Regions from separate parts of the Bacillus sp. 37MA genome, predicted to be linked through region 2. Evidence: riboswitches for the same ligand, from Rfam matches in the RefSeq annotation. Region 2 holds a riboswitch; the other holds the start of a gene.
The links. A riboswitch is a leader RNA that binds a small molecule or an ion and turns the genes downstream of it on or off. The one in region 2 is predicted to bind FMN.
Positions count from the first base shown of each region.

Region 1: linked by a shared signal. The riboswitch ahead of ribD (bifunctional diaminohydroxyphosphoribosylaminopyrimidine deaminase/5-amino-6-(5-phosphoribosylamino)uracil reductase RibD) and the one ahead of A3M5_RS0110965 (ECF transporter S component) in region 2 are both predicted to bind FMN.

Region 1 is NZ_KB889752.1:1,586,124-1,590,545, reverse strand. Features, by position in the region: gene efeB (iron uptake transporter deferrochelatase/peroxidase subunit) at 1-614, shown strand, start outside; gene A3M5_RS0108960 (hypothetical protein) at 595-837, shown strand; gene A3M5_RS25785 (hypothetical protein) at 855-1,172, shown strand; gene A3M5_RS22700 (FTR1 family iron permease) at 1,057-1,776, shown strand; FMN riboswitch at 1,821-1,961, shown strand; gene ribD (bifunctional diaminohydroxyphosphoribosylaminopyrimidine deaminase/5-amino-6-(5-phosphoribosylamino)uracil reductase RibD) at 2,100-3,182, shown strand; gene ribE (riboflavin synthase) at 3,183-3,830, shown strand; gene A3M5_RS0108940 (bifunctional 3,4-dihydroxy-2-butanone-4-phosphate synthase/GTP cyclohydrolase II) at 3,843-4,422, shown strand, end outside.
Region 2 is NZ_KB889752.1:1,957,761-1,962,182, forward strand. Features, by position in the region: gene A3M5_RS0110950 (RecQ family ATP-dependent DNA helicase) at 1-629, opposite strand, end outside; gene A3M5_RS0110955 (YpbB family protein) at 626-1,675, opposite strand; gene A3M5_RS0110960 (ferredoxin) at 1,873-2,121, shown strand; gene A3M5_RS0110965 (ECF transporter S component) at 2,166-2,738, opposite strand; FMN riboswitch at 2,883-3,018, opposite strand; gene A3M5_RS0110970 (ATP-binding protein) at 3,063-4,422, opposite strand, start outside.

The DNA.
Region 1 (4,422 bases), 370 kb from region 2:
CATTCCAACGGACGAAACAGGCGAATACAGAAAGTGAAACACCTCGAAATTTGTTCGGATTTAAAGATGGAACCGGCAACCCGGATCATACGAACAATTCCCTCATGAAAGATCTTGTTTGGGTGAATGATGGATGGATGACGAGCGGCACGTATATGGTTGTGCGCCGCGTACAAATGTTTATTGAAGTATGGGATCGGGCAGCGATTGGCGAACAAGAAGCAACATTTGGCCGCTATCGTGATTCGGGTGCACCAATGGGCGGTAAAAAAGAATTCGATCCGGTTCAGATTGATAAAACCGATGAGAATGGAAATAAATTGATACCAGCCGACTCCCATACAGCACTTGCACATGGAGATGGCAAAATGAAATTGCTTCGCCGCTCCTATTCATATGCGGACGGACTGGATAAAAAAACAGGTAGCTTTGATGCAGGATTGTTATTTATCAGCTTCCAAAAAAGTGCATCTAATCAGTTTATTCCGATTCAAACAAGGCTTGCAAATAAGGATAAATTGAATGAATATACGATTCATCGTGGAAGTGCAGTTTTCGCTTGCCTGCCTGGTGTGAAAAAAGGGGGCTGGCTCGGTGAAACGTTATTTCGTTAATTTTTTTCTGCTGCTTTTTATTATATGCGGATGGATGAATCCTGGTGCACAGGCAGCAACAAATACAGATCTTTTATTTGTGCCGATAGGCGATGCGATTATGAAAGCGAAAGCCGGCGATTTTATAGCTGTTGAAGAAAACATGGCCGCATTTGATTTAGAATGGAAAACGTTACAAGGTGACTCTGCCGCTGTTGAAGAAGCTGTTCAAACTGGCCAGTAGTAGAAGGCGCCATCCAAGTGAAAGAAGCAAGTTTATATAGCGACATTGAAGTGCGTATTCCTGAAGCGGCAGGTATATTATCATCTGCCAATGGCGGTGCCGAAAAAGCCGCGGACATCATTGCGGATCTGTACGACAGGGTCATTCTGCTTACAGGTACATCATCTTATACGTGGTGGGATGCGGCGCTAGTATTGCTTCGAGAAGGACTGGAAGCGGTTGTCATCATTCGTTGCCTTTTTAGCGAAAACAGGCCAGACGGCTGCGGAAAAATGGATCTGGATTGGTGCCGCTGGAGGTGTCGGTGCAAGTATCGTCATGGCGCTTATTCTTAATTACCTCTTCAGTGGATTGAGTGGTGCTTCAGGACGCGAATATATGGAAGAATTTGCAGGTATTGCCGCTGTTGTTATGATGATTGGTGTCGGCATGTGGATGCACGGAAAATCGAATATGAAAAAATGGACGCGGTTCGTCGATCAGTCTATGGGGAAAGCTGCTGCATCTGGCAGCATCGTTTCTTTTGCCGTCATCAGCTTTTTATCTGTTTTTCGTGAAGGCGCTGAGACCATTATTTTTTATGCTGGCATGGCGCCAAATATGAGCGTCAGTGCTCTCGTAACAGGTATTGTGTCTGCGATCATCGTCGTTTCTGCAGCGGGCTTCCTTGTGATGAAATACAGCGTCAAAATTCCGCTTCGCCCCTTTTTCATCGGTGCAGCAATGTTCATTTATGTGCGAGCTTTTAAAATTTTAGGCAAAAGCATTCATTCACTTCAAGTGGCGGGTGCGATCGATACACATCAAGCGTCATACGTCCCGTTTATCGACATGATCGGCCTGTATCCGACAATAGAAACCGTCGTGCCACAAATTGTACTACTCATACTTATTGCAGCGATGGCCATTTGGATAAAAAAACAGGAATCACTTACTTGACAGAAAGATCAAACTAAGTTCATAATAAATACAACATTCGAATAATACCTTTCCGGGGCAGGGTGCAACTCCCGACCGGCGGTGATGGGGCCACATATGCCCCTCAGTCCGTGACCCGCAATCGTGCGGTGGATCTGGTGAAATTCCAGAGCCGACAGTGAAAGTCTGGATGGGAGGAAAGGATAAGACGCGTTTGCTAATTTTTGAAATTAGTATTGAAAACGCTTATTTATTGATGCTAAAATGGGGCCCCACATTGTTTTCAATGTAAGGGCCCCTTTATTTGTGTACTGGCGGATATTTTTAAAGAAGGGAGCGTACCCATGCAAGACAATTATTATATGAATATTGCATTGACTCTAGCTAAAGGTGCTGCGTATCAAACGTCACCGAATCCACCAGTTGGAGCTGTCGTTGTGAAAGACGGCCGGATTATCGGCATGGGTGCTCATTTAAAAGCCGGTGAAGCTCATGCGGAAGTGGCAGCGCTTGCCATGGCTGGCGATCATGCAAAAGGTGCCGACATTTACGTAACGCTTGAACCGTGTGCTCATTTTGGAAAAACACCACCGTGTGCAGATCTTATTATTGAAAAAGGCATTCGCCGCGTGTTTATCGCCGTTGTTGATCCGAATCCGCTCGTTGGAGGGAAAGGCATCGATAAAATCCGCGCAGCCGGTATTGATGTAACGACCGGTATTTGCGAAAAAGAAGCACACGCGTTACTCGCACCATTTTTTCATTTTATCCAAACGAAACGACCATATGTTACGATTAAAACCGCTGTCACCGCCGACGGCAAAACGGCTGCCCATACAGGACATAGCCGCTGGATTACAAACGATGCTGCCAGAGAAGATGTACACCTTCTAAGGTCGCAACACGATGCCATTTTAACCGGTATTGGAACCGTCTTACACGACAATCCACTCCTGACCTCCCGTTTGCCCCGCGGAGGAAAAAATCCCATTCGGGTGTTGCTGGATACGCATTTACGCGTCCCAGTTGATTTCCACATTATTCAAAACAAAGAAGCAAAAACGATTATTTTTTGTGCAAGCAATGCACAAACGAAAAAACAACGCGCGCTGGAAGATGCTGGCGTGACGATTATTCGCATGCCGAATATGTCTGTTGACGCTGTGCTTGATGAGCTCGGCAAAATGGACATTATGACGCTGTTTGTGGAAGCAGGTGCGGAAATAAACGCGTCCTTTTTAGACATCGGTTCATTTAATAAACTGATCATGTACGTCGCGCCAAAGCTGATTGGCGGAAAGTCTGCTCCGTCTTCATTCGGTGGTCTCGGCAGATCGGTCATGACTGAAGCGCTGCCGCTCGAATTTACATCGGTTGAGATGATCGGTCCGGATTTGAAAATTGTCGCTGAAAGAAGGGACCTTTAAATGTTTACGGGTATTATTGAAGAAGTTGGTAAAATTGAGCGCATTGTCCGAGGAGGCAAATCGCTTCAGTTAATGATTGCCGCAAAAAAAATTGTATCGGATGTTCAATTAGGAGATAGTATTTCAGTGAACGGTGTTTGTTTAACGGTTACAACGTTCACGAAAACACATTTTACAGCAGATGTTATGCCTGAAACGTTTACATCGACCTCCTTGTCTATGCTAACACCAGGATCGTCGGTCAACTTAGAACGTGCCATGGCTGCAAATGGCCGGTTTGGCGGTCATTTTGTCTCAGGGCACGTGGATGGTGTCGGGCATATTACGTCAAAAAAACTAGAAGAAAATGCGCTTTATATGACAATTTCGTATCCAATGCATCTCGGCCGGTATTTTTTATACAAAGGGTCGATTGCTCTTGACGGGACATCGCTCACATTATTCGGCGTGACTGATAACGACGTGACAATCTCCCTCATTCCGCATACACGTGATGAAACGGTGCTAGCCACAAAAGGAATTGGTGATCCGGTTAATATTGAATGCGATATGCTCGCGAAGTACGTCAGCAATATGTTGGAGAAAAAAGAAGGACCTCAAAAAGAAGGCGTTACAATGGATTTATTAAAAGAGAACGGCTATTTATAAGGAGGGAACGGGATGTTTGCAGATATTGAATCAGCGGTAGAGGATTTAAAGAATGGGAAAATGATTATCGTCGTTGATGATGAAGACCGTGAAAACGAAGGTGATTTACTCGGACTTGCTGAACTTGCGGACGGAGCAATGATTAATTTTATGGCAAAAGAAGGACGAGGCCTTATTTGCGTACCGATTGAAGAGAATATTGCGAACCGTCTCAATTTGCACGCGATGATTGACCATAATACAGACAGCCACGGAACCGCTTTTACAGTCAGCATCGATCATATATCCACAACGACTGGAATTAGTGCTTTTGAACGCGCCGATACTACTCGGGCGCTTGTTGATGAACAGTCTGTACCCGCTGATTTTAAGCGGCCAGGGCATGTTTTTCCATTGATCGCAAAAGCAGGTGGTGTACTGCGCCGGACCGGTCATACGGAAGCAGCAGTTGATTTTGCGAAACTGGCTGGAGCGAAGCCGGCTGGTGTTATTTGTGAAATTATGAATGAAGACGGTACGATGGCACGTCTGCCGGAGCTTGAAGTAATGGCTGAGAAGCACGGCTTGAAAATTGTGACGATTGAACAGCTTG
Region 2 (4,422 bases):
TGCAGCGTCTCCACTTGTAAAGCAATATTCGGCCTATTGACAGAAAATACCCATTCTTTTACTGTCGGCAGATGAAGGCCTTCTCTAATATCCTGTCGTACTTTTTCTGTCGCCGTTGCGGTTAACGCAAGCGTCAGCGGGCTGCCAAGTTCATGACGAACGTCGCCCAATAAACGATAATCCGGACGAAAATCATATCCCCACTGTGAAATGCAGTGCGCTTCATCCACGACAAATAACGAAACAGTTAGCGGACACAGTGCCCCAATCACTTGCGGCAATTGAAGCATTTCTGGTGATAAAAAAATAAATTTGTACCGGTTCAGATTCGCAAGTGCCGCTGTTTTTTCTTCGTATTGCAAAAATGAATTCAACGCAATAACCCGTTTTTCCCCACGCATCTTTAATTGTTCCGTTTGATCCTGCATAAGCGATAGAAGCGGTGATACGATTAAGACCGTCCCTGGAAGTAAATAGGCTGGCAGCTGATAACAGAGCGACTTTCCCGTTCCGGTTGGCAGCATGCTTAATGTATGCTGTCCGGATAAAACCGACTCGATCGTCTCACGCTGTCCGGGACGAAACTCTGCAAAACCAAATCTCTCATGAAGCACATTTTCTACGTTCATACCGATTTCCCGCTTTCTTTCGCCAGTATGAGTCGGATTTGAAAATAAGAATGATCCGGTAGTTTTTCTTTTAATGGCTTTAATTGACGGTTTGAAACGAGCCTTGCTGCTTCGATGACCGCTGCTTCTTTTTCTTCTTCAATAAACGGGCGGATCGAAAATGATGGATCATTCAACGCCAGTTCAACAATATGGTCTTCAATCGTTGCTTCTTTTAGCCGCCTGCTTGCAGCAATTTGATCTATTGTCATCGCTTTTTTCAAGTAATCCGCTGTCTGGCGTGCCGATATTGTCAATGTCACCGGATCATGTATATCCATCACGACCGCCTGCAGCAAAGGGGTCCCCGACATTGATTCTGTTATATTTTTGATCATCGAATGGAGAGCATGAAGAAATCGGAACCAGTATTCTGTTTCTTCCATTTCAAGCCTTTCCGCTGCTTGCGCAATCGTTTTACCAGTCTGTTTATGACCCGAAAAACGGATGACAATACACTCAGGCTGTTCTGGAAGTTGTCGAAAGAGACAATCAAGTTCACTATACAGACGGGGTGAGAGTTCTTTTTTTGAACATGGCATATAGGTTAAAAATCTCTTCACCCATTCAAGGATTCTGTCATCACGTGTCACCGGATAGTAAGACGAATCACCGTAAGTAAGATGTGACGCTACCTGAACAAGCAGCTGTAGTCGACTAAAAAAGACAGAGGCCGTCCCAGAGAATTGCCATCCCGACAATTCGTTAAACGAACCTGTCTGCTGAAAAAGGCGATTCATATTTTCTACTCCTTCTTGTGTAACAAATGGGCGCTGCAAATCACCCGTTATATACGCTTTTTTTATAAGGCCATTCATCATTGTTTCAAATGAAGAGAGCGTTAAGAAAGGAGCAGTATGAAACCATTTCGTTAATTGATATAAGTGCGCATCTTGAATCGTCTGCGCGGATTTTTTTCCTTTTAGTAAATGATAAACAGACGATGATGTGCGTTCTCCTTCTACAGCCTTTATAGCATTTACCATAACCGCCTCTAAACACCTCACACACATCACCTCTTCCTTTTTACTTTATTGTACCACAAAACATGCGTTCTTGTCTTTTTGGTTCTTTTTTTATATTGTAAGCCTTTTCATTATGGATTCAAAGAGTTTTGTATTGAAAAGTCATTTAATCGGACTTAGAATGAAGGGTAGAAGTGTTTAGTCGACGCTTACTGACAAATTTTATAGGAGGTCCACTCATGGCAAAGTATACGATTGTCGATAAAGACACATGTATCGCTTGTGGCGCTTGTGGCGCTGCTGCACCCGATATTTATGATTATGACGACGAGGGCATTGCATTCGTTATTTTAGATGACAACGAAGGTACTGCTATCGTTCCTGATATTCTCGAAGAAGACATGCAGGACGCATTTGAAGGCTGCCCGACAGACTCAATCAAAATTGCTGATGAATCATTTGACGGTGATGCACTTAAATTCGAATAGAAAAAATAGCCCCGCTTCTTAAAGAAGCAGGGCCATTTTTTTCGTTAAGCCGCCAGCTGTTTTTTCGTCCAGCTATTCAAGCGGACAAAAATCATGTAATACACAATACCAACGATCATTCCTTTTACGATGTTAAATGGCAAGATACCTGCGACAACCATTTGACGCATTTCTGGACCGCTCATAGCCGGTGAACCGAGGAACAGTGTATACGCCGGTAAAATGACATAGTAGTTCAGCACACTCATGATCACAGACATGAAGATAACACCCGTTAAAATCGCAAAAGGCATCGCTTTTCTAGACTCAAATCGTTTATATACGTAATAGACAGGTAATATAAAGGTGACACCTGCCACAAAGTTGGCGAGATGGCCAACCGGAACGCCAGTTGGACTTCCTATCATAATAAAATTCAATACATTTTTCAAAAATTCGACTGTAATGCCCGCAATTGGACCGAAGACAACAGCGGCAATCAGTGCAGGAATATCGCTGAAGTCAATCATTAAAAAAGGTGGAAATGGCGGGATTGGAAAATTGATCAGCATCAACAAATAAGATAATGTTGAAAGCAGCCCCAGCATCGTTAATACACGTACTTTGTTCTTCTTCATATTTAATTCTCCCCTTCTTATGATCCATCTCTCCAGAAGGAAGGTATACCGAACAGCAAAAATCCCCTTAAGCAGGAGGCCTAAGGGGAGAAAAGTCATGCTCAAATAAACGTCCATCATGCACCATTTTGAACGCTGGCATACCTTCATCTTCTCCCATCCAGACTATACTGTCGGCTCTCGGAATCGCACCGGATCCTGCCTTATCGGCTCGCGGGCTTAAGGAGACTGAGCTCCAATTACCGCCGGTCGGGAATTTCACCACGCCCCGAAGATGAATTGATTAAATTTGAAGTTTATTATCTCAGATTTGGAATTGTTTTGTCAAGCATGTATTGGAATGGTAAAGAAAAAAACGGTACCTTGTCCAAGATGACTTTGTACTTTAATCGTACCGCCGTGCGCATGAACGATGTTTTTTGCAATCGATAAACCAAGTCCGGTTCCTGAACGTCCACGCGTCCGGGCTTTATCCGCTTTATAAAAACGTTCAAAGACAAATGGTAAATCCTCTTCCGGAATACCAGAACCGGAATCTTCGACGCGAATGACATGATACAGTTCTTTTAATTCATGAACGACTTTCACGTTTCCATTCTCTGGCGTGTGGCGCAGCGCATTGTCGATTAAATTTGTAAGCACCTGTTCAATCCGATCTTCATCAATCGATACTGGCGCATGAGAATAACTCGTTTCCGCTGACAGGTGAATATTTTTTTCCTTTGCAATCCCCTGGAACTTATTGGTCACACGGATCAAAAATGGCTCAATGTCTGCCTCTTCTTTATTTAGCGTCATGTGGCCGGCCTGCATGCGGGCAAGATCCAACAGTTCATTAACGAGACGCCCCATCCGCAGCGACTCTTCATGAATAATTTGTGCGATTTCTCGCTTTTCTTCTTCTGTAGACGCAATATCATCGACGATGGCTTCACTATAGCCTTGCATCATTGAAATCGGCGTACGTAATTCATGGGATACGTTGGCAATGAAGTCTTCACGTAATTTATCAAGACGCCGCTCTTCCGTCATATCTCGGACGACCGTCACAGCACCGCGCACAGATTCGTCATTATAAAGCGGACTGACGATGATAACATAAGAACGGCCCTGCATCGTCAATTCGCCTTCCTGCTCTGTTTCTGTTTTTACCGCTTCTTCAAATAAAGCAGTTAACAGTGTCGGTACTTCGGCTTCATTGCCGCTCGCTTTGTTTTCAAATTGCCAGTTATGTAAAAACTGATGCGCTGGCGGGTTTGTAATCAGCACCTTTGCGTTTTGATCGAGTGTAATAACCCCATCCGCCATTGAACTTAAAATACTCGACAGCTGTTCTTTTTCTTGATTAAGCGCATGAATGTTTCCTTTCAACTGGTATCCCATTTTGTTAAAGGACGTTGCAAGTGCCCCTATTTCATCATTCGTTAAAATGGGTACTTTCATATCGAAATTCCCTTGTGTCAACTCTGTTGCTGCTTCCCGCATTTTTCGAAGCGGTGCTGTGACACGAGTGGATAGAAAGAAAGCAAAAAAGGTTGTTAAAACGATGGCAATACCCGCTGCAGCCAAAATAAGTTTTGTCGTCTGTTCGGTCGTTTCTTTCATTACCTGCAGCGACTGATAAATAAAGACAGCTCCATTTTCCCCGTTATTCATTTCAAAAGGCACACCGACAATAAATGAA